Linked DNA regions of Variovorax paradoxus EPS. The protein of the gene in region 3 interacts with the protein of the main gene of each other region in a pairwise test. Links are inferred from orthologs where the notes say so. Each region holds a gene or a part of one and is shown on either strand. Other genes may lie near its edges.

What was found.
Region 1: the proteins of ftsZ (region 3) and VARPA_RS01470 interact in binary tests that used the Escherichia coli proteins (3 or more experiments, as listed by UniProt). The link is inferred for Variovorax paradoxus EPS from one-to-one orthologs.
Region 2: the proteins of ftsZ (region 3) and zapD interact in binary tests that used the Escherichia coli proteins (3 or more experiments, as listed by UniProt). The link is inferred for Variovorax paradoxus EPS from one-to-one orthologs.

Annotation. Positions count from the first base shown.
Region 1 is NC_014931.1:304,759-312,165, reverse strand. What follows is about bases 1,681-4,482. They hold VARPA_RS01470 (rod shape-determining protein), read right to left. Parts: upstream 3,703-4,482; coding sequence 2,659-3,702; downstream 1,681-2,658. Other genes in these bases: gatA (Asp-tRNA(Asn)/Glu-tRNA(Gln) amidotransferase subunit GatA), read left to right, coding at 4,215-4,482; gatC (Asp-tRNA(Asn)/Glu-tRNA(Gln) amidotransferase subunit GatC), read left to right, coding at 3,916-4,215; mreC (rod shape-determining protein MreC), read right to left, coding at 1,681-2,572. Also shown: mrdA (penicillin-binding protein 2), read right to left, coding at 1-1,022; rod shape-determining protein MreD, read right to left, coding at 1,077-1,598; more of mreC, read right to left, coding at 1,595-1,680; more of gatA, read left to right, coding at 4,483-5,708; Asp-tRNA(Asn)/Glu-tRNA(Gln) amidotransferase subunit GatB, read left to right, coding at 5,710-7,200; VARPA_RS01450 (DUF4124 domain-containing protein), read right to left, coding at 7,243-7,407. UniProt on the Escherichia coli protein: Forms membrane-associated dynamic filaments that are essential for cell shape determination. Acts by regulating cell wall synthesis and cell elongation, and thus cell shape.
Region 2 is NC_014931.1:5,253,250-5,260,804, reverse strand. The notes cover bases 3,837-6,786. They hold zapD (cell division protein ZapD), read right to left. Parts: upstream 5,715-6,786; coding sequence 4,959-5,714; downstream 3,837-4,958. Other genes in these bases: VARPA_RS24125 (MBOAT family O-acyltransferase), read right to left, coding at 6,777-6,786; VARPA_RS24130 (hypothetical protein), read right to left, coding at 5,751-6,764; VARPA_RS24140 (DNA gyrase inhibitor YacG), read right to left, coding at 4,750-4,962; VARPA_RS24145 (acyltransferase family protein), read left to right, coding at 3,837-4,733. In the rest of the region: preprotein translocase subunit SecA, read left to right, coding at 1-145; bifunctional glutamate N-acetyltransferase/amino-acid acetyltransferase ArgJ, read left to right, coding at 176-1,405; VARPA_RS24155 (ATP-binding protein), read left to right, coding at 1,402-2,277; VARPA_RS24150 (NUDIX domain-containing protein), read left to right, coding at 2,274-2,732; more of VARPA_RS24145, read left to right, coding at 2,787-3,836; more of VARPA_RS24125, read right to left, coding at 6,787-7,555. UniProt on the Escherichia coli protein: Cell division factor that enhances FtsZ-ring assembly. Directly interacts with FtsZ and promotes bundling of FtsZ protofilaments, with a reduction in FtsZ GTPase activity.
Region 3 is NC_014931.1:1,098,043-1,105,487, reverse strand. Bases 3,326-6,165 are described here. They hold ftsZ (cell division protein FtsZ), read right to left. Parts: upstream 5,430-6,165; coding sequence 4,221-5,429; downstream 3,326-4,220. Other genes in these bases: ftsA (cell division protein FtsA), read right to left, coding at 5,600-6,165; lpxC (UDP-3-O-acyl-N-acetylglucosamine deacetylase), read right to left, coding at 3,326-3,918. In the rest of the region: VARPA_RS04935 (DUF2809 domain-containing protein), read right to left, coding at 1-368; VARPA_RS04930 (lysophospholipid acyltransferase family protein), read left to right, coding at 378-1,229; VARPA_RS04925 (phosphatidate cytidylyltransferase), read left to right, coding at 1,234-2,223; crossover junction endodeoxyribonuclease RuvC, read left to right, coding at 2,229-2,777; VARPA_RS31310 (hypothetical protein), read right to left, coding at 2,799-2,975; more of lpxC, read right to left, coding at 2,995-3,325; more of ftsA, read right to left, coding at 6,166-6,829; VARPA_RS04900 (cell division protein FtsQ/DivIB), read right to left, coding at 6,860-7,445. UniProt on the Escherichia coli protein: Essential cell division protein that forms a contractile ring structure (Z ring) at the future cell division site. The regulation of the ring assembly controls the timing and the location of cell division.

The DNA.
Region 1 (7,407 bases), 790 kb from region 3 along the record:
TGCAGCGCCGCCAGCGCCATGAAGGGCTTGTAGGTGGAGCCGGGCGGGTAGGTGCCGCGCAGCGCGCGGTTCAGGAGCGGCTTGTCGAGCGATTCGCTCAGCTCTTTCCAGCTCTCGGTGTCGATGCCTTCGACGAAGAGGTTCGGATCGAACGTGGGCTTGCTCACGAAGGCCAGCACCTCGCCCGTCTTGGGGTCGATGGCCACCAGCGCGCCGCGGCGGTCGCCGAACATGTCTTCCACCAGCTTCTGCAGCTTGATGTCCAGCGACAGCATCACGGTATTGCCCGGTGTGGCCGGGTGGCTTGCGAGCCGGCGGATGGCGCGCCCGCCGGCCGAAGTTTCCATCTGCTCCACGCCGGTCTGGCCGTGCAGCGTTTTCTCGTAGCTCTGCTCGATGCCCAGCTTGCCGATGTAGTCGGTGCCCTTGTAGTTGGCTTGTTCCTCTTCTTCCCAGTCTTCCATCGCGGTCTTCTCGCGCTGGTTGATGCGGCCGATGTAGCCGAGCACGTGCGCGCCGGTCTCGCCGTTCGGGTAGTTGCGGAAGAGCCGTGCCTTGATCTCCACGCCCGGAAAGCGGTAGCGCTGGGCCGCGAAGCGCGCGACCTCTTCGTCGCTCAGGCGGGTGCGGATCGGAATGGAGTCGAAGCTGCGAGAGTCTTCGCGCAGGCGCTTGAAACGGCGGCGGTCGCGCGGCGAGACTTCGAGCACCTGCGTGAGGTTGTCGATGGTCTCCTCGACATCGTTCACCTTCGAAGGCGTGATCTCCAGCGTGTAGGCCGAGTAGTTCGAGGCCAGCACGATGCCGTTGCGGTCGAGGATCAGGCCCCGGTTGGGCACCACCGGCACGATGGCCGTGCGGTTGCTCTCGGCCTGCTCGGCCAGGTCTTCATGCCGCGTGACCTGCAGGTAGATCAGCCGCGAACTCAGCAGGCCGAACGCGAAAAGCACAGCGAGGCCGATCACGATCACGCGGCGCTTGAAGCGCGCGAGGTCGGCGGCGACGTTGCGGATTTCGGTCATGGCGGTGGGAGCTTAGGCGCGCGCTGGGGCAATGGCAAATGCCGCGGGCAAGGCTTAGAGGGGGCGGTTCTCGTCGGGTTCCGGGGTGCGGCGTTGGGGGGCCAGCAAGAGAGCGGAGGCCAGAGGCCACAGCGCGGCCTCCACGCCTGGCGAGATCAGCACCGACCAGCCCGGGAACACGCCACCGCCGATCATCCGCGTGATGACCTCGATAAGCTGCGACAGCGCAAAGAGCGGCAGCACCTGCAGCGCCTGCGACAGCACCGGATACCAGAGCAGGCGCCGATGGATCGTGATCGCGAAGAAGCCCAGCGTCGTGTAGGACAGCGCATGCTGGCCGAGCATCGAGGCCTGGTGCACGTCCATGCAGAGGCCGAACACGAAGGCCGCGCCGATGCCCACGCGCGAGGGCTGGTGCACGCCCCAGAACACGATGACCAGCGCCAGCAGGTCGGGCATCCAGGCGGCACGGCCGATGGGGATCATGTTGACCAGGAGCGCCACGACGAGGCTGGTCCACATGAAGAGGGGGCTGACGGGCAGCAGGAGCTGCTGCTGGCCGGGACGCTTGATCATCGGCCGCCTCCTGCGCCCGCGGGTGCCGCGGGCTTTTTCTCGTTCTTGCCGGCCCCGGGCTTGCCCTCGGCGCGCTTGCGCTGCGTGGTCGCGGGCGCGGCGGGTGGCGGCGCGGTCGGGGCACCGGTCGGCTCGAGCACCAGCACGTAGCGCGCGGCGGTCACGCTGGCGAGCGGCACACAGTAGATACGGGCGAAGCCCGAGTCGGCGCGGCGCTCGATGCGCTCGATCTTCGCGACCGGAAGGCCCGCCGGGTAGATGCCGTCGACGCCGCTGGTGGAGAGCAGGTCGCCCTCCTGCAGGTCGGCGTTGGCGGCCATGAAACGCAGCTCCAGCCCGCCGCCGTGCGCCGAGGCGTCGCCGAAGGCCACGCTGCGCACGCCCGTGCGGGTGTTCTGAACGGGAATCGCGAGGTCGCGGTCGATCACCAGCGTGACTTCGCTCGTGAGGGGCAGCACCTGCGTGACCTGGCCGAGCACGCCGTGCGCGTCGATCACCGGCGAGCCGGCGGCCACGCCGTGGGCGAGGCCCTGGTCGATGACGATCTTGCGGGTGTAGGGGTCGGCCGCGTCGTAGAGCACCTCGGCCGCGCGGCCCGGCGTTGCGGTGGTCTGGCGCAGCTCGAGCAGCTCGCGCAGGCGCGCGTTGTCCTGCGCCAGCGTGTCGGCCTGGCTCGCGCGCTGGGCCTGCATCATCAGCGCCTTGCGGGCATCGGCCTCGTTGCGCTGGGCGGTCTGCAGGTCTTCGAGGTAGCGCCCGCCGCCCATCATGAGCTGCACCGGCTTGAGCGCCACCCATTGCACCGGGTAGAGCACCGCGCCGAGGGTCGCGCGGATCGGCTGCACGATATGAAAGCGTGCATCGGCCACCATGAGGAACAGGGAGAGCGCGCCGAAGAAGATCAGCTTGCTGAGTGCCGACTGTCCCTGGTTGAACAGGGGTGGCGCTGTGCGATCGAGCGTGCCCAGAGGCATGAATTCAGACCCGGCGGTGGTGCGGAATCAAATAACAAAAAGCCGGCCTATGCAAGCAGAGGCCGGCCGATGATGGCTTTCGCCTTTTACTCGCTAGTGAAGATGCTGCCCAGACGGTCCATGCGCTCCAGGGCGATGCCGCAGCCGCGCACCACGCAAGTCAGCGGGTCTTCGGCCACGAGCACCGGGAGGCCCGTTTCCTCGGCCAGCAGGCGGTCGAGGTCGCGCAGCAGGGCGCCGCCGCCGGTGAGCATCATGCCGCGGTCGGCGATGTCGGCGCCCAGTTCGGGCGGCGTCTGCTCCAGCGCGTTCTTCACGGCCGAGACGATGTTGTTGAGCGGATCGGTCAGGGCTTCCAGCACTTCGTTGCTGCTGATGGTGAAGCTGCGCGGGACGCCTTCGGAAAGGTTGCGGCCCTTGACTTCCATTTCCTTGACTTCGGAGCCCGGGAAGGCCGAGCCGATGGTCTTCTTGATGACTTCGGCCGTCGGCTCGCCGATCAGCATGCCGTAGTTGCGGCGGATGTAGTTGATGATGGCTTCGTCGAAGCGGTCGCCGCCCACGCGCACCGACCCCTTGTAGACCATGCCGCCCAGCGAGATGACGCCCACTTCGGTGGTGCCGCCGCCGATGTCCACCACCATCGAGCCCGAGGCCTCGCTGACGGGGAGGCCGGCGCCGATGGCCGCGGCCATGGGTTCTTCGATGAGATAGACCGACGTGGCGCCGGCAGCTTCGGCCGCGTCCTTGATGGCGCGGCGCTCGACCTGGGTCGAGCCGCAAGGCACGCAGATGATGATGCGCGGGCTCGGCGTGAGCAGCGTGCGCGGGTGCACCATCTTGATGAACTGCTTGATCATCTGCTCCGTGATCACGAAGTCGGCGATCACGCCGTCTTTCATCGGGCGGATCGCCTCGATGTTGCCGGGCACCTTGCCCAGCATGGCCTTGGCTTCGCGGCCGACGGCCTGGATCACCTTCTTGCCGTGGGGGCCGCCTTCGTGGCGGATCGCGACGACCGAGGGCTCGTCCAGCACGATGCCCTTGTTGCGGGCGAATATCAGGGTGTTGGCGGTGCCGAGGTCGATCGCAAGGTCGGTGGAAAAGTACCGACGGAAAGCTCCAAACATGTGCGGAATCCTCTGAGCACGGCCTGCGCATCGGCAGGTCGTCGCTCTATTTTTGGGTCGTTTGACGGGGTGAATTGATCGTTTTTGGCGCAAAAGCCGGCGCGTTCGCGGGGGTTGCGGCAAAGGCGGGATAATACCCGAATCCCCTCTGATTCCCGTGTTAGCACCCCCTTAGGCGTGCGATTACCTTCGGTTTTTTGACCGGTCCGACCCATGTCCCTTGACGCTTCAGATATCGCACGCATCGCCTCCCTGGCGCGGCTGCAGCTTGCCTCCGACGAAAGCGAGCGCATGCTCAGCCAGATCAACGGCTTTTTCGATTTAGTCGAACGTATGCGTTCGGTCGACACCGCCGGCATCGAGCCCCTGGCCCATCCGGTTGCCGCCATCGAAGACATCACCCTGCGCCTGCGCGATGACGTGGTGAGCGAACCCGACAACCGCGAAGCCAACCAGAAGAGCGCCCCCGCCGTCGAAGCCGGCCTTTTCCTCGTGCCCAAGGTGATCGAATAATGAGCGGCGAACAGCAACTGCACCAGATGGGCGTGGTCGCCCTGGCCAAGGCCCTGGCCGAGCGCAAGGTCTCGGCCGTCGAAGCCTCGCAGGCTTTTCTCGGCCGCATGAAGGCCCACGAATCGCTCGGCACCTTTGTCGACGTCAATGAGGAAGTCACGCTGGCCCAGGCCCGCAAGGCCGACGCGCTCCTCGCCGCCGGCAATGCTCCGGCGCTGGCCGGCGTGCCGATCGCGCACAAGGACATCTTCGTCACCACCGATTTCGCCACCACCGCCGGCTCGAAGATGCTCGCGGGCTACCGCTCGCCCTTCGACGCCACCGTGGTGCGCCGCCTGGCCGAGGCCGGCGCGGTCACGCTCGGCAAGCTGAGCTGCGACGAGTTCGCGATGGGCTCAGCCAACGAGAACGTCGCCGTGCCCGCCGTGGGCCACGACAAAGCCGTGCCGGTGCGGAACCCGTGGAACCGCGACCGCATTCCGGGCGGCTCCTCGGGCGCCAGCGCGGCGGCCGTGGCGGCACGCCTTGCGCCCGCAGCCACCGGCACCGACACCGGCGGCTCGATCCGCCAGCCCGCATCGTTCTGCGGCGTGACCGGCATCAAGCCGACCTATGGCCGCGCCTCGCGCTACGGCATGGTGGCCTTCGCATCGAGCCTCGACCAGGCCGGCCCGATGGCCCGTTCGGCCGAAGACTGCGCGCTGTTGCTGTCGGCTTTCTGCGGCCCCGATCTCGACCGCGATTCGACCTCCATCGACAAGCCCGCCGAAGACTTCGGCCGCGCATTGAACGACTCGCTCGAGGGCTTGCGCATCGGCGTGCCGAAGGAGTTCTTCGGCGAAGGCGTGGCACCCGGCGTGCGCGCCGCCATCGACGCAGCGCTCGCGCAGTACGAGAAGCTCGGCGCCAAGCGCGTCGAGGTGTCGCTGCCGCGCACCGAGTTGTCGATTCCCGTGTACTACATCCTTGCCGCGGCCGAAGCGTCGAGCAACCTGAGCCGCTTCGACGGCGTGAAGTTCGGCCATCGCGCGAAGCAGTACAAGGACCTGTCCGACATGTACGAGAAGACGCGCGCCGAAGGCTTCGGCGACGAAGTGAAGCGCCGCATCATGATCGGCACCTACGTGCTCTCGCACGGCTACTACGACGCCTACTACCTGCAGGCGCAGAAGGTGCGCCGCATGATCGCCGACGACTTCCAGCAGGCGCTGAAGCAATGCGACGTGATCGCCGGCCCCGCCGCGCCGACCACCGCATGGAAGATCGGCGAACACGGCGACGACCCGGTGGCCGACTACCTCGCCGACATCTTCACGCTGCCCGCATCGCTGGCCGGCCTGCCGGGCATGAGCGTGCCCGCGGGCTTCGACGGCGGCATGCCCGTGGGCCTGCAGCTGATCGGCAACTACTTCGGTGAAGCCAAGCTGCTGAACGCAGCCCACCGCTTCCAGCAAGCCACCGACTGGCACACGCGCACGCCGGAGGGCTTTTGAGATGAGCGAGACCGTGAACACATTCGAAGCACAACAACAAGGCCGCCCGACCGGCCCGCTGGTGCGCGGCTATGAAGTCATCATCGGCTTCGAGACGCACGCGCAGCTGTCGACGAACAGCAAGATCTTCAGCCGCGCCTCCACGGCCTTCGGCGCCGAGCCGAACACGCAGGCCTGCGCGGTGGACCTCGCGTTGCCCGGCACGCTGCCGGTGATGAACAAGGGCGCGGTCGAACGCGCCATCAAGCTGGGCCTCGCGCTCGGCTCGCACGTGGCGCCGCGCAGCGTTTTCGCGCGCAAGAACTACTTCTATCCCGACCTGCCCAAGGGCTATCAGATCAGCCAGTTCGAGATTCCGGTCGTGCAGGGTGGCTCGGTGTCGTTCTTCCTCGGCGAAGAGAAGAAGACCGTGCGCCTCGTGCGCGCCCACTTGGAAGAAGACGCGGGCAAGTCGCTGCACGAGGACTTCATCGGCCAGAGCGGCATCGACCTGAACCGCGCCGGCACGCCGCTGCTGGAAATCGTGACCGAGCCCGACATGCGCTCCACCGCCGAGGCCGTGGCTTATGCGCGCGAGCTGCACAAGATCGTCACGTGGATCGGCATCTGCGACGGCAACATGCAGGAAGGCAGCTTCCGCTGCGACGCCAACGTGTCGGTGCGCAAGCCCGGCGACAAGCTGGGCACGCGGCGCGAGATCAAGAACCTGAACAGCTTCAAGTTCATGCAGCAGGCGATCGACTACGAGATCCGCTGGCAGATCGAGGAGATCGAGGACGGCCGCAAGGTCGAGCAGGCGACGGTGCTCTTCAACCCCGACACCGGCGAGACGCGCGCGATGCGCGCCAAGGAAGACTCGGCCGACTACCGCTACTTCCCCGACCCCGACCTGCCGCCGCTGGTGATTGCGGCCGACTGGATCGAACGCGTGCGCGGCGAAATGCCCGAGCTGCCGCGCGCGATGGCCGAGCGCTATGTGCGCGACCATGGCCTGTCGGAATACGACGCGGCGCAGCTCACGCAGAGCCTTGCGCTCGCGCACTATTTCGATGAAGCGGTGAAGGCCGGCGCGACGCCGAAGCTCGCGAGCAACTGGATCACCGGCGAGATGGCGCGTCGTCTGAACGCAAAAGAGATCGGCATCGAAGCGGCACCGGTCAGCGCGCAGCAGCTTGGCCAGCTGGTCAAGCGCATCGCCGACGGCACGCTGCCGAACAACGCGGCGCGCCAGGTGTTCGATGCCCTCTGGATCGGCGAAGGCAGCGACGTGGACGCGATCATCGAGGCCAAGGACCTGAAGCCGATGGCCGACACCGGTGCGCTCGACGCGATCCTCGACGAAGTCATCGCCAGGAACGCGAAGAACGTCGAGGAATACCGCGGCGGCAAGGAGAAGGCGCTCAACGGCCTCGTGGGTCAGGTGATGAAGGCCAGCGGCGGCAAGGCCAACCCCGCGCAGGTCACCGAGCTGCTGAAAGCCAAGCTGGGCTGAGATCGATCAACGAATCCCGGGGCCATCGCGGCCCCGGCAGGTTCAGCGTGATGCTGCTGCTGCGGCTGCGCTCGGGGCGGGTCCCCACAGCGGCTTCAACCGCCCACGCTCTTCATCGAAGCGCGCATTCACCCGCTTCTTCTCTTCTTCCTGCTCGGCAATGAAGCGGTTTTGCACCGCCACGCTCTGCGTGTTGTCTTCGAGCTT
Region 2 (7,555 bases), 4.2 Mb from region 3 along the record:
CGAGGACAACCAGCGCCGCCTCGCGGCCATCGGTGCGGGCGCCCTGAGCGCCGAAGCCGCCGCCTTCGCGCGCGTCGGCCGCAACGACCCGTGCCCTTGCGGCAGTGGCAAGAAATACAAGCAGTGCCACGGCAAGCTGAGCTGACGTCCCGAACCTTTCATTGAGAGAACCCCCATGCCCGTGAACCTGTCCGCCCCTGATCCCGCCGCCTTGTTCGCGGTGCCTGGCGTCCGCATCGGCGTGGCCGAAGCGGGCGTGCGAAAGGCCAACCGCAAGGACCTGACCGTCGTGCTGATCGACGAAGGCTCGGCGGTCGGTGGGGTGTTCACCCAGAACCGTTTCTGCGCGGCGCCGGTGCAGGTCTGCCGCGATCACCTGGCGGCCAATTACGGCATTCGCGCGATGGTGATCAACACCGGCAACGCCAACGCAGGCACGGGCGAAGACGGCCTCATGCGCACCCGCTCCACCTGCATCGCGCTCGCGCGCAAGCTGGAGATCGCGCCCGAGCAGATCCTGCCGTTCTCGACGGGCGTGATCATGGAGCCGCTGCCGGTGGACCGCATCGAAGCGGGCCTGCCCGCAGCGCTCGCCGACGCATCGGAAAACCACTGGGCACGTGCCGCCGAAGGCATCATGACCACCGACACGATCCCCAAGGCGTTCAGCCAGAAGGTCCAGATCGGCGGCGCCACCGTCACCATCACCGGCATCAGCAAGGGCGCCGGCATGATCCGCCCGAACATGGCGACCATGCTCGGCTTCATGGCGACCGACGCGAAGATCGATCCGTCGCTGATCCAGCCGCTGGCCAAGCTGCTGGCCGATGCCTCGTTCAACCGCGTGACCATCGACGGCGACACCTCGACCAACGATTCGTTCGTCGTCATCGCCACGCAGAAGGCGGCGCACGCGACCATCACCTCGCTCGAATCCGCTGACGGCCAGGCACTCGTGGCGGCCATGCAGAACGTGGCGCGCCTCCTGGCGCAGGCCATCGTGCGCGACGGCGAAGGCGCAACCAAGTTCATCACCATCCAGGTCGAAGGCGGCCGTGACGCTGCCGAGTGCAAGCAGGTGGCTTACGCGATCGCCCATTCGCCGCTGGTGAAGACCGCTTTCTATGCCAGCGACCCGAACCTGGGCCGCATCCTGGCAGCGGTCGGCTATGCGGGCATTGCCGACCTCGACCAGACCGGCATCGACCTGTTCCTGGACGACGTGCACGTGGCGGTCAAGGGTGGGCGCAACCCCTCGTACCGCGAGGAAGACGGCCAGCGCGTGATGAAGCAGAGCGAGATCACGGTGCGCGTCGGCCTCGGCCGCGGCAACGCCAGTGAGACCGTCTGGACCTGCGACTTCAGCCACGAATACGTGACCATCAACGCCGACTACCGGTCATGAACGAGCAGTTCCAGAAGCTGATCGAGCGCGCCGAGCAGCTCATTACCCGCATCGAATCGATCCTGCCGCAACCGCTGTCGGCGCCGACGGACTGGAACGCTTCCATCGCCTGGCGCTACCGCCGCCGCAATTCCGGCCACGGCGTGCTGGAACCAGTGAAACACGTGGCCGCGATGGCGCTTGATTCGCTGAAGGAAATCGACGTCCAGAAGGAAAAGATCGAGCGCAACACGCGCCAGTTCGTCGAAGGCAAGCCGGCCAACAACGTGCTGCTGACGGGCGCGCGCGGCACAGGCAAGTCGTCGTTGATTCGCGCCTGCCTGCAGGCCTATGCGCCGCAGGGGCTGCGCCTCATCGAGGTGGACAAGGCCGAGCTGGTCGACCTGCCCGACATCGTCGAGGTGGTCTCGCAGCGTCCCGAGAAGTTCATCGTGTTCAGCGACGACCTGAGCTTCGACGAGGGCGAGCCGGGCTACAAGGCGCTCAAGTCGATTCTTGACGGCTCGATCGCGGCATCGACGCCCAATGTGCTGATCTACGCGACCAGCAACCGGCGCCACCTGCTGCCCGAGTACATGAAGGACAACCTCAGCTATACCCACACCGAGGACGGCGAGGTCCATCCGGGCGAGGTGATCGAGGAGAAGATTTCGCTGTCCGAGCGCTTCGGCCTCTGGGTGAGCTTCTACCCATTCAGCCAGAACGAATACCTGACGATCGTGGGGCAGTGGCTCTCGTCGTTCGGCGTGGACAAAGCCGCCATCGAGGCGGCGCGGCCCGAAGCGCTGGTCTGGGCGCTCGAGCGCGGTTCGCGCAGCGGCCGGGTGGCTTACCAGTTCGCCCGCGACTACGCGGGCCGGGGTGCCGCGTGAGCGCAGACGGCAAGGGTGCGCGCAAGCACACCGAGGTCGCGGTCGGTGTGCTGATCCGTCTCGCCGACGATGCGCTGCTGCTATCGACCCGACCCGAAGGCAAGGCCTACGCGGGCTACTGGGAGTTTCCGGGCGGCAAGATCGAAGCGGGTGAAACGGTCGAAGGGGCGCTGCGTCGCGAGCTGCAGGAAGAGCTCGGCATCACCATAGCAGGCGCTTCGGTCTGGAAGGTCACGGAGCACGACTATCCGCATGCGCTGGTGCGCCTGCACTGGTGCAAGGTGACGGCGTGGACCGGCGAGTTCGAGATGCGCGAAGGCCAGGCGATGGCGTGGCAGCAATTGCCGCTCGACGTGGCGCCTGTGCTGCCGGGCGCACTGCCGGTGCTCGAATGGCTGGTGCAGGAGCGCGGCCTGCCCGCTTCGGCGGCGCTGGCCGTCTCGACGCTGGCCTGATGGGGGCGACCGGCCGCACCACGGCCGGACGTCGCCCGAGGCCTGACCCCGAAGATGCATCCCAAGTACCGCCCCGACATCGATGGCCTGCGCGCCGTCGCCGTCGCGTCGGTGCTGGCGTTCCACGCGTTCCCCGATGCGCTGCCCGGCGGCTTCATCGGGGTCGACATCTTCTTCGTGATCTCGGGCTTCCTGATCACGACGATCATCATGCAGAGCCACGCGGCGAGCGACTTCAGCTACCGCGACTTCTATGCGCGGCGCATCCGGCGGATCTTCCCGGCGCTGATGCTGGTGCTGGCCGCCACGCTGGCCTTCGGCTGGTATGCGCTCTTGCCACGGGAGTTTGCCGAGCTCGGCAAGCAGGCGGCGGGCGGTGCCGCCTTCGTGGCCAACTTCATCTTCTGGGGCGAGTCGGGGTACTTCGATACCGCGGCCGAGACCAAGCCACTGCTGCATCTCTGGTCACTGGGCATCGAGGAGCAGTTCTATATTTTCTGGCCGCTGCTGCTGGGCGTGGCATGGCGGCGGCGCTGGCCGATCGTGCGGCTGCTGTGGGTGATCGCAGTGGCGTCGTTCCTGGTCAATGTGACGACGATCCATCCATTCCGCGAGGCGGCCTTCTATTCACCGCTGTCGCGCTTCTGGGAGCTGATGGTAGGCGGCATCCTGGCGTGCATGCGCCTGAGGCCTGTCGCGTCGAACGTGTGGCGCAGCCATCTGCAGTCGGTGCTCGGCGTAGCGCTGATCGTGCTGGGGCTCGTGATGACGCGCAGCGACAAGGCCTTCCCGGGCTGGTGGGCGCTCCTGCCGACGCTGGGGGCGGTGAGCTGCATCGCGGCTGGCCCGACCGGCGTGCTGAACAAGTACGTGCTGTCGAACCGGATGATGGTGTGGATCGGCCTCATCAGCTATCCGCTCTACCTGTGGCACTGGCCGCTCCTGGTGTACGCGCGGATCGTGGAGGAGGGCCATCCGTCGGCGTGGGTGCGTGCGGGCGCGGTGGTCGCGAGCGTCTTGCTGGCCTGGGCCACCTACCGTTTTCTTGAACGTTTCACCCGTGCGCGCACGAGCGTCGGCATGCTGCGCACGCTGGCGGGTTCCGGCGTGGCGGTAGCGCTGGTCGGCGTGCTGGCGCTGGGCGGCATGCCGCCGCGCAACGGCAGCGACCTGCTGCGCAAGGTGACCGATGCCACGGTGGACGACAACTACTACGACGGCTTCAAGCAGGAAAAGCTCGGCGCGCACAAGGTCGAGCGCACCGGCAACGGCGCGCGCAAGGTGCTGCTGATCGGCGACAGCCATGTGCAGCAGTACGCGCCGCGCGCATTGGAACTCGCACGCAGCGCGCCGGGGCAGATGGCCACGGCGTACTTCGCGACCTACGGCGCCTGCCCGCCCGTGCCGGGCGTGCTGTCCGATGGCAACGAAGGCTGCGACAAGGCGCGCACCGGCATGCTCGAACTGGCGCTTGATCCGCAGATCGACGCGGTCGTCGTGGGCGCCTGCTGGAACTGCTACTTCACCGGGAATTTCCCGCTGGCGTTCTACTTCCAGGACGGCACCTCGGCCTATCCGATCAACAACGGCGGCCCGGGTCTCGGGCGTTCGCTCGACGCGCTCGAGAAGCTGCTGACCACGCTGGTCCAGAGCAAGAAGAAGGTGTATCTGCTACTGGACAACGCGCGCAGCGTGGAGTTCGAGCCGCGCCGCCTGATCGAAGGCAGCCGCATGGGGCAGATGACGGCGCTGACCAGCACCACGACCGGCCCCTTGCCGCCCGAGCAGGCGCAGCTCAACGAGCGGTTGAAGCGCATTGCCGAATCGAGCGGCGCGGAGGCCATCGACGTGCTGGCGCAGCTTTGTAAATCGGGTGAGTGCGTTCGGTCCATGCCGGACGGCACGCCGGTCTACAAGGACCGCGAGCACCTGCGGCCCTTCTACGTGCGGGAGCACGCGGGCTATCTGGACAAGGTGTTTCTCGGGGACGGCGGCCGCTGAAGCGGCGACGCTCTGCTTACTGGAGTTTCGGGTCGCCGAACGGATCGTCGTCGGGCGGTGCTTCGGCGGGCATCCGGAATTCCTCGCTAGCCCAGGCGCCGAGATCGACGCCCTTGCAGCGCGCGCTGCAGAACGGCCGGTAGATATTCGAGGGTGCGTAGACGCTGTCGCCGCCGCACGAGGGGCAGCGGACGACCCGCTCGCCTTTGTCGTTCACCTTCCCGGTCATGCGCAAAGCGTCAGTTCGAAGGGCGCGTCTTCCGTGCTCTGGTGCAAACGGTCGTCGGCCTCGTGCCGCATGAGCCGGACCGACACCATGAGTCGGTTGCCGCTGATTTCGGGGACCAGGCCCAGCCGGGGATCGATGCGCAGGCGCAGCAACTGAAAGCTGCGCCCCTGCGGCAGGTTCTGCTGGAACTGCCCGTGTGTCGCAATGACCTTGTAGGGCACATCCGCATCGCGCAGCAGCTTGAGCAAAAGGTAGATGGAGGAGGCCAGGGGCGAGAGCGTGTTCGACCAGCGCTCCAGGTCCGCGCGGCGGCTGACCGGCGTGCGGTGCTGCCAGGCGTAGTAGGCGGGGAGGTCGAACTCGCAGGTACCGCCCGGAATGCCGGCACGGCTGCGGATGCTCATGAGCCACTCGTTCTCCGTCAGCGACTGGCCGGCCTTGCCAGTGACGCCGTTGAGCGCCGCGAAGTTGCCTTCGAGCTGGCCGACCACCTGGTCGAGCACGGTTTCAGCAATTGCCGGATTGCCCCGGTAGCTGTTGAAGACGTTCTTGTGCTTGTCGAGATCACGCAGCACATCGGCTTTGAGATCGGCGCGCGCCGCCACGTCCATGATCTCGAAGATCGTGACCAGGGCGTAGTGATGGGACAGTGGCGATTCCGAGGGCACCAGTTCCCCGAGGCGACGGAACAGGTGTTCCAGCCTCAGGTAGGTGCGGATGCGCTCGTTGAAGGGGTACTCGTAAAGGATCACGCGTGTTTGCCGGTTTCCTGTCGCGGGATCATAACTTCAGGGTGATTTGGAAGGGGGCGTCGGAAGCACCTCGCGCACGGCGGCCAGCATGCGGTCGCCGAGCAGGAGCTGTCCGTGCATCGACATGTGAGTGTCGTTCGAGAAATAGAAATCGCGAACCTGAGAGTGTTTCCCACGTGTAAAAGCGAAGAGGTCGGGTCCCGTCAACTTCGATTCGCGGAAGCCCGTTTCGAAATCCTTCGAGTAGTCGGGCTTCAGGTACACGGTGGTCTTGTTGGGAATCACCATCCACATGATCGGGATGGCCGTGTGCGCCGCTGTGAAGTTCTTCATCCACTCGAGGTGCGCGAGGGTCAGTGGACCGTTGTCCTCGTCTTCGGCGAAGAACGGCATCTTGTCGCACGCGTGGTGCGAGAGGTACTTGCAGCCATTCGGCACCGGACGCACCCAGGTGTTCCAGTCGAAGTAGGTGTCGGTTGCAGACTTTTTCGCTTTCCACGTGTTGTAGTACGTGGTGATGCCGGTCATGAACTGCACGTTCCAATTGGGCGCGGGGTTGGGCACGGTCTCGTCCGGATTGACGAGCGGATGCGGCATGGCGTCGTAGGGCATGCGCATCTTCTGGCACTTCGCGCTGTCTTTGGTGCGGTCGCCCAGCAGGCGCTCGACGCTCTCGATGATGATCAGCTTGCCCTTGAAGCCCGAGCGCTGGATCCATTGGTCGAAGTCGCCGCACAGCGCGTTTTCGTACTGACCCCAGTAGCTGGTCGAGACGCGATAGCCTGCCGCAACCAGCTTGGATTGCCAGCGGAAGGTCATGGAGAAGCTGTCGCCGATGACCATGATGTCGGCCTGATCGACCGGTGTGCCCTTGAGCAATGCGGGGTCGACCTTGGGCGGCGGGGCGGTCCAGCCGAATTCACGCTCGGACAGCCGCCCGATGCGCGTCAGGTCGCCGTAGGGAATGGGGCTGGTCAGCGAAACGATCCACAGCCCCATCAGCACGATGTAGCCGATGAAGAAGAACCGCAGCCAGACTTTCGCGGGCATCGTCATGTCGAATCAGAATTGGAAGTAGAGGAACGGGCTGTAGTTGCCCAGCTTCGAGACGCACCAGGCGAACAGCGCGAAGGTGCCGATGGCCAGGACCGCGGTGCAGAGCCACGCCATGACCGGGCGGCCTGCCACGGCCTTCGGATGCGGAATCCAACGCTCCAGCGTGATCGTCGGCGGCAGCGCCAGGCAGATGACGATGCCCACCAGCAGGGTCTGGAAGAACTCGGGCTTGCGGAACGGCACCGGGCCCAGCTCGCTGAACGCCGACGTCGGCGCACCGTGCAGGCCGAGCATGCCCTTGTAGATGGCCATGGCCGTGTGCATGCCGTCGGCGCGGAAGACGATCCAGGCCACCACCACGCAGAGGAAGGTGAGGAGCCAGCCCAGCACCCGTGCGATGCGGCCGGGCGTCGCGTTGCGCCGCACCTTGGCGTTCCAGAGGTGGTTGATCATGAGGAAGATGCCGTGCAGGGCGCCCCAGATCACGAAGGTCCACGCCGCACCGTGCCAGAGGCCGCCCAGGAGCATCGTGAGGAACAGGTTCAAGTAGCGCCGCGCCGGGCCCTTGCGGTTGCCGCCCAGCGGCACGTAAAGGTAGTCGCGCAGGAACGTCGACAGCGAGATGTGCCAGCGGCGCCAGAACTCGATGATGTTGGTCGACTTGTAGGGCGAGCGGAAGTTGAGCGGCAGCTGCACGCCCAGGCACAGCGACAGGCCCACCGCCATGTCCGAATAGCCCGAGAAGTCGAAATAGATCTGCAGCGTGTAGGCCAGCGCACCGAACC
Region 3 (7,445 bases):
GCTTCGAGCGCCAGCACGCCCGCGAAGCCGATCGTGTAGGCCAGCACGTCCCACCAGTCAGCCGTGCTGCCGAGCACGATGCGCAACGCGCGGTTCGGAATGTGCAGGTGCCACGCCGACGCAATGAACTGGCCCAACTCCACCGCATAGCCCACGCCCAGCGCGGCCAGTGCCAGCGGCAGCACGCGCGCCGCGATGACGGTCTTGAAGACGAAGTAGACCCACACCACCGCCAGCACATCGCCGAAGAAACTTCGGAGCCAGCCCCAGCGCGCGCCGACGGTGGCCAGCAACGCAAGAACAACGAACAGGGCCACCGCCCACGCCAGTGAAAGAGGATCGAATCGCCATCGCATGGCCCGTATCATCGCGCCCATATGCTGGCAAAGCTCACAGGTTGGTTGTTGTTGGGGTTCGTCCGGTTGCTCACGGGCGCGCAGGCGCGCTGGTACGGCTGTCCACCGAAGGCCGAGCAGCGCATCTATTTCGCCAACCACCAGAGCCACGCCGACCTCGTGATGATCTGGGCGGCGCTGCCCGAGGAACTGCGCAGCATCACGCGGCCGATCGCGGCGCGCGACTACTGGGCCAACACGCCGGTCAAGCGGTGGATCACGACGGAGGTGTTCAACGCGGTGTATGTGGAGCGTGCGGCCACGGCGCCTGCTGCAGCTGCTGCGCCTGAACCGATGCAGGCCGAGCCGGCTGTCGCTGCAGCGCCCGCCGAGCGCATCGAACCTTCGATGGAGCCGCTGCTGCCGGCCGAAGCGCCGCGTGCCGAGGTCGTGAACGAGCTGCAAGGCGAGCTCGACCTTCCAGCACCGGTGCCGCCCCCCGCGCCCATCGCCCCGCCGCCATTCGTTGCGGAGCCCTCGCCGCCGCCGGCCGAGCCCGCGCCGCCACCCACCGATCCCCTCGCGCCGCTCGTCGAGGCATTGCGCAGTGGCGACTCGATCATCATCTTTCCCGAAGGCACGCGAGGCCACACGGGCGAGCCGCAGAAGTTCAAGTCCGGCCTCTACACGCTCGCAACGATGTTCCCCGACGTGGTGCTCGTGCCGGCCTGGATCGACAACGTGCAGCGCGTCATGCCCAAGGGCGAGATCGTGCCGGTGCCCATTCTTTGCTCCGTTACCTTCGGCGCGCCGATCCGCGTCGAAGAGGGCGAAGAGCGCCGCTCCTTCCTGGATCGCGCGCGTGCCGCAGTGATCGCCTTGCGCGATATCTGACCCCATGAACCAGTTCCTGCGCAACCTCACCCCGACCCAGCAGGTCGCGGCGCTCTTCCTCATCATCTTCGGCCTGCTGATGATCATCAGCACCACCGCCTTCTTCCTCAGCTTCCGCGAAAAGCGCAACCCCGTACACGATGCCACCTGGCAGGCCGAGCTCGCGCATTACCGGGCGCTGCTGGGCACCACCTGGTTCATGGTGATCATCTTCTGGATCGGCTGGGCGCTCGGCGAAACCGTGGCCACGGTGCTGTTCGCGCTGATCTCGTTCTTCGCGCTGCGCGAATTCATCACGCTCTCGCCCACGCGGCGCGGCGACCACCGCAGCTTGATCCTCGCGTTCTTCGTGGTGCTGCCGATCCAGTTCTGGCTGGTGGCCACGGCGCACTTCGATCTCTTCACCGTGTTCATCCCGGTCTACGTGTTCCTCGCGATTCCGGTGGCGAGCGCGCTGGCCAATGATTCGAGCCAATTCCTCGAGCGCAACGCCAAGCTGCAGTGGGGGATCATGGTCTGCGTCTACGGCATGAGTCACGTGCCGGCGCTGCTCTTGCTGACTTTTCCGGGCTACGAGGGCAAGAGCGCCTTCCTCGTGTTCTTCCTGGTGTTCGTGGTGCAGACCTCGGTGCTGGTGCAGCACCTCATCTCGCGCCGCACGCAGCGCACGCCGTTCGCACCCAACGTGAGCCGCAGCTTCAACTGGACCAGTTGGGGCATCGGCATCGTGGTGGCGAGCCTGGTGGGCGCGCTGTTCTCGTTCATCACGCCGTTCAAGTTCGGGCAGGCGCTCGCGGTGTCGGTCATCGCCTGCATCGCAGGCTCGATGGGACACCTCGTGATGAAGGCGCTCAAGCGCGACCGCGGCATTCCGAACTGGGGCAAGAAGGGCGTGGGCGTGACCGGCGCGAACGGCCTTCTGGACCGCGTCGATGCGCTGTGCTTCGCGGCGCCGATCTTCTTTCACTCGATCCGCTGGTACTTCAACGCCTGACAGACATGCGCATCCTCGGCATCGACCCCGGCCTTCTCACCACCGGCTTCGGCGTGGTGGACGCGGACGGCCACGCGCTGCGCTATGTGGCCAGCGGCACCATCAGCACGCGGCACCTGGGCAGCGGCAACCTGCCGGCGCGCCTGAAGGTGCTGTTCGACGGCATTGCCGAAATCACCGCGCGCTACCAACCCGATGCGTCGGCGGTGGAAATCATCTTCGTGAACGTCAACCCGCAGTCGACGCTGCTGCTGGGACAGGCGCGCGGCGCCTGCGTGACCTCTCTGGTGAACAGCAACCTCACGGTGGCCGAGTACACCGCGCTGCAGATGAAGAAGGCAGTCGCAGGCCATGGCCAGGCGGCCAAAGCGCAGGTGCAGGAGATGGTGAAGCGGTTGCTCGACCTGCCGGGGCTGCCCGGCGCCGATGCGGCCGATGCGCTGGGCATCGCGATCACGCATGCGCAAGTGGGCCGTTCGATGGCGCGGCTGGCCGAAGCCGCCGAGCTGTCGAAGACCCATGCCGGCACCTACCGGCAAGGGCGTTCGCGCTAAGCCCGGCAGAAGGAAGAAGGCCTAGGCCACGCGCTCCGCGATCAGCACCGCGAAGAAGCCGAAGGCAGCGAGCAGCGTCCACTTGAGCACGATCCAGCCGACGCGCCGGTACTTCACCTGGCCGGTGCCCGCATAGAAAGCGAAGGACACGCCCGCCACCAGCAGAAGCAGCAGGATGGCCCAGCGGAAGAGAAGCATCGCTCGGAAAGGCGCCGGCCTACCAGGCCCGCGCCACTTCGCCGAAGCCGCGCGGTGCGCGCTTCTCGTCGTCGAAGGTCACGACCTCGTAGGCGTCGCTGTTCGCCAGCAGTTCGCGCAGCAGCTTGTTGTTGAGCGCATGGCCCGAGCGGAACGCGGTGTAGGCCGCGAGCAGCGGCTTGCCGATGATGTAGAGGTCGCCCATCGCATCGAGGATCTTGTGCTTCACGAACTCGTCGTCGTAGCGCAGCCCGCCGGCATTGAGCACCTTGGTGTCGTCCATCACGATGGCGTTGTCGAGACCGCCGCCCAGGGCCAAGCCCTTGCTGCGCATGTACTCGACCTCTTTCGTGAAGCCGAAGGTGCGCGCACGTGCGATGTCGCGGCTGTACGAATCGGTGCCGAGGTCGAACTCCACGCGCTGGCCGGTGGAATTGACCACGCGATGATCGAAGTCGATCTCGAAGCTCAGCTTGTAGCCGTGGTACGGCTCCAGGCTCGCCCACTTCTCGTTGGCGCCCTCGCCTTCGCGCACCTCGACCTTGCGGGTCACGCGGATGAAGCGGCGCGGCGCCTTCTGCAGTTCGATGCCCGCGCTTTGCAGCAGGAACACGAAAGACGAAGCCGACCCGTCGAGGATCGGCACTTCGTCGGCCGTGATGTCGATGTAGAGGTTGTCGATGCCGAGGCCCGCGCAGGCCGACATCAGATGCTCGACCGTCTGCACCTTCGCGCCGCCGGTCGAGACCGTGGAGGCGAGGCGAGTGTCGGTGACCGCTTCGGCGGTCATTCGGATTTCAGCAGGCTCGGGCAGATCGACGCGGCGGAACACGATGCCCGTGTCGGCCGGGGCCGGTCGCAGGGTCAGTTCCACGCGTTGCCCGCTGTGAAGCCCCACGCCCACGGCGCGGCTGATCGACTTGAGGGTTCGTTGTTGCAGCACGCCGGGGATTTTAGGCGCGCCACGCGCGTGGCGGCCTAATCCCCTCGCTATGGCAGCGATAGACATCGGTTCTATGCAATCCCGGCAATGGACGCAAAGGGCACGAAGTGAACGCAGCGCCTAGAGCAGCGGAAGTCCCTTTCAGGTCTTCCCTGTACCCCTTGCGAACCTTCGTGCCCTGAGCGTCCCGTTGAGTCACTTCGCGAAACACCGCGGAACCGGCTTTGCCGGGCCGCTGATGTTGCCCCCGGTAGGGGTTGGCGAAGCGACACGAAGTGCGCGCAGCCTGGGGGTGAGCCCGGTTAATCGGCCTGACGGCGCAGGAATGCAGGAATTTCGAAGTCGTCCATGCCGCCCGACGACAGTGCATCCACCTTGGCCGCGGCCATCGTGCGGTTGGTGCGCCACACGCTGGGAACTGCCATGCCGTCGTAGTTCGGCTGGCTGCCACCGCTGGTGTGGCCGACGCCGCCCATGGTGGGCACGTTGAACGGGATGTTGTCGGTGCCGGTGCGAATGACTTCCAGCGTAGGTGCCTGGCGGCGTGCATCCGCGCGCGAGAGGCCCGTGGCCACCACGGTCACGCGCATCTCGTCGCCCAGGGCTTCGTCGTAGGCAGCGCCGTAGATCACGTGCGCATCGGGCGAGGCGTAGGCGCGGATGGTGTTCATCGCGAGCTTCGACTCGTTCAGCTTCAGCGAACCCTTCGATGCCGTCACCAGCACCAGCACGCCCTTGGCGCCCGAGAGGTCGATGCCTTCGAGCAGCGGGCAGGCCACGGCCTGCTCGGCGGCGATGCGCGCGCGGTCGGGACCGGCAGCCGCGGCGGTGCCCATCATGGCCTTGCCCGGTTCGCCCATCACGGTGCGCACGTCTTCGAAGTCGACGTTCACGCCGCCGTACTCGTTGATGATTTCCGAGATGCCGCCCACGGCGTTCTTGAGCACATCGTTGGCGTGCGCGAAGGCTTCGTCCTGGGTGATGTCTTCACCGAGCACGTCGAGCAGCTTCTCGTTGAGCACCACGATCAGCGAATCGACGTTGGCTTCGAGTTCGGCCAGGCCGTCGTCCGCGTTCTTCATGCGGCGGCCGCCTTCCCAGTCGAAGGGCTTGGTCACCACACCCACGGTGAGGATGCCCATTTCCTTGGCCACGCGCGCGATCACCGGCGCGGCGCCGGTGCCCGTGCCGCCGCCCATGCCGGCGGTGATGAACAGCATGTGCGCGCCGTCGATCGCCGCGCGGATTTCGTCCACGGCGGCTTCGGCGGCTTCACGGCCCTTGTCGGGCTTGCTGCCGGCACCCAGGCCGCTGGTGCCCAGCTGGATGATCTTGTTCGCGTTGCTGCGGGTCAGCGCCTGTGCGTCAGTGTTCGCGCAAACGAACTGCACGCCCTGCACACCACGCTCCATCATGTGGGCGACCGCATTGCCGCCACCGCCGCCGACACCGATCACCTTGATCTGCGTGCCCTGATTGAATTCTTCGACTTCGATCATTTCGATGGTCATTTCTAACTCCTTGAATATTGCAGTTGCCGTTATGTATCTATGAATAATTCTTTTGCCGTGACGTGTTCAACGAGAGCGTCGTCACGATGGTGGACCTGTTCGTCGCCATCGCTCGTTGAAATGCAACGGCGGACTGCCGCGAGCGAGCCAGAGTGGGGAGTGGTTCATGGTCAGAAGTTCCCCACGATGAAGTCCTTGAAACGTCCGAACGCAGTCTTTACCGACCCGTTCTTTTGCGCGACCTTGAAGCCGCGCATGCGTGCGAAGCGCGCCTCTTCGAGCAGGCCCATGACAGTAGCCGCGCGAGGCTGCGCGACCATGTCGGACAACGCGCTGGAATACTTCGGGATGCCGCGGCGCACGGGCTTGAGGAAGATGTCTTCGCCCAGCTCGACCATGCCCGGCATCACCGCACTGCCGCCGGTGAGCACCACGCCCGAAGAGAGCACCTCTTCGTAGCCCGACTCACGCACCACCTGCTGCACCAGCGAGAAGATCTCCTCGATGCGCGGCTCGATCACGCCGGCCAGCGCCTGCTTGCTCAGCATGCGCGGACCGCGGTCGCCCAGACCCGGCACTTCCACCTGCTGGTCGGGGTCGGCCAGCAGTTGCTTCGCATAGCCGCTCTCGACCTTGATGTCTTCCGCGTCCTTGGTGGGCGTGCGCAGCGCCATCGCGATGTCGCTCGTGATGAGGTCGCCCGCGATCGGAATCACCGCCGTGTGGCGAATCGCGCCATTGGTGAAGATCGCCACGTCGGTCGTGCCCGCGCCGATGTCCACCAGCACCACGCCCAGTTCGCGTTCGTCTTCCGTGAGCACCGCCTGGCTCGAGGCCAGCGGGTTCAGCATCAGCTGGTCGACCTCCAGGCCGCAGCGGCGCACGCACTTGATGATGTTCTCGGCCGCGCTCTGCGCACCGGTCACGATGTGCACCTTGGCTTCGAGCCGCATGCCGCTCATGCCGATCGGCTCCTTCACGTCCTGGCCGTCGATCACGAACTCCTGCGGCTCCACCAGCAGCAAGCGCTGGTCGCTCGAGATGTTGATCGCGCGCGCGGTCTCCACCACGCGGGCCACGTCGGCGGGCGTCACTTCCTTGTCCTTCACCGCCACCATGCCGCTGGAATTGATGCCGCGGATGTGGCTGCCGGTGATGCCGGTGTAGACGCGGCTGATCTTGCAGTCGGCCATCAGCTCGGCCTCTTTCAGCGCCTGCTGGATGCTCTGCACCGTGGCGTCGATGTTCACCACCACGCCGCGCTTCAGGCCATTGCTCGGCGCGATGCCGAGCCCGGCGAGCTTGAGCTCGCCGCCGGGCAGCACCTCGGCCACGACCACCATCACCTTGGCGGTGCCGATGTCCAGGCCTACGACCAGGTCTTTGTATTCTTTGGGCATTGAAATATGTCCTCGATTTCTCGCTGTGCGCTACTTGATTCTTCTTGGGGTCTCGGGCGAGACCGTGGTGACGCCGCGCAGCCTCAATGCATACGCGTCGTTGTGGCGCAGATCGGCGCCTTCGACATCGGCCACCGTGCGGTGGTATTGGCCCGCGACCTGGGTCACGGTCTTCAGGAAGCGCTGCAGCCTGGCCGACACCTCTTCGCTCTGCCCGCGCCCGAGTTCGATCCGCGCGCCGCTGTCCAGCACCACCCTCCAGCTGCCCCGGCTGGACAGCGTGAGCTCGTCGATGCCGAAGTCGTAGGGCTGGAACTGCGGCGCCAGCACGCGGTACATGCCCAGCACCTGCCCGGCCTGCTCGATCGGGCCGTCCAGGCGCGGTAGGTCCTCGTCCACCTCGGCCACGTTGGCTTCGAACACATCGCCGAAGCCGTTGATGAGCTTCGACCCCGCCTCGTCGCCCCAGCTGGCCACCGGCACCTGCTCGGTCAGCGACACGCGCAGCTTGTTCGGAAACTCGCGCCGCACCACCGCGCTGCGCACCCACGGCACCGCTTCGAAGGCGGTGCGCGCACGCGCGAGGTCGATGGTGAAGAAGTTGCCCGAGAGCTGC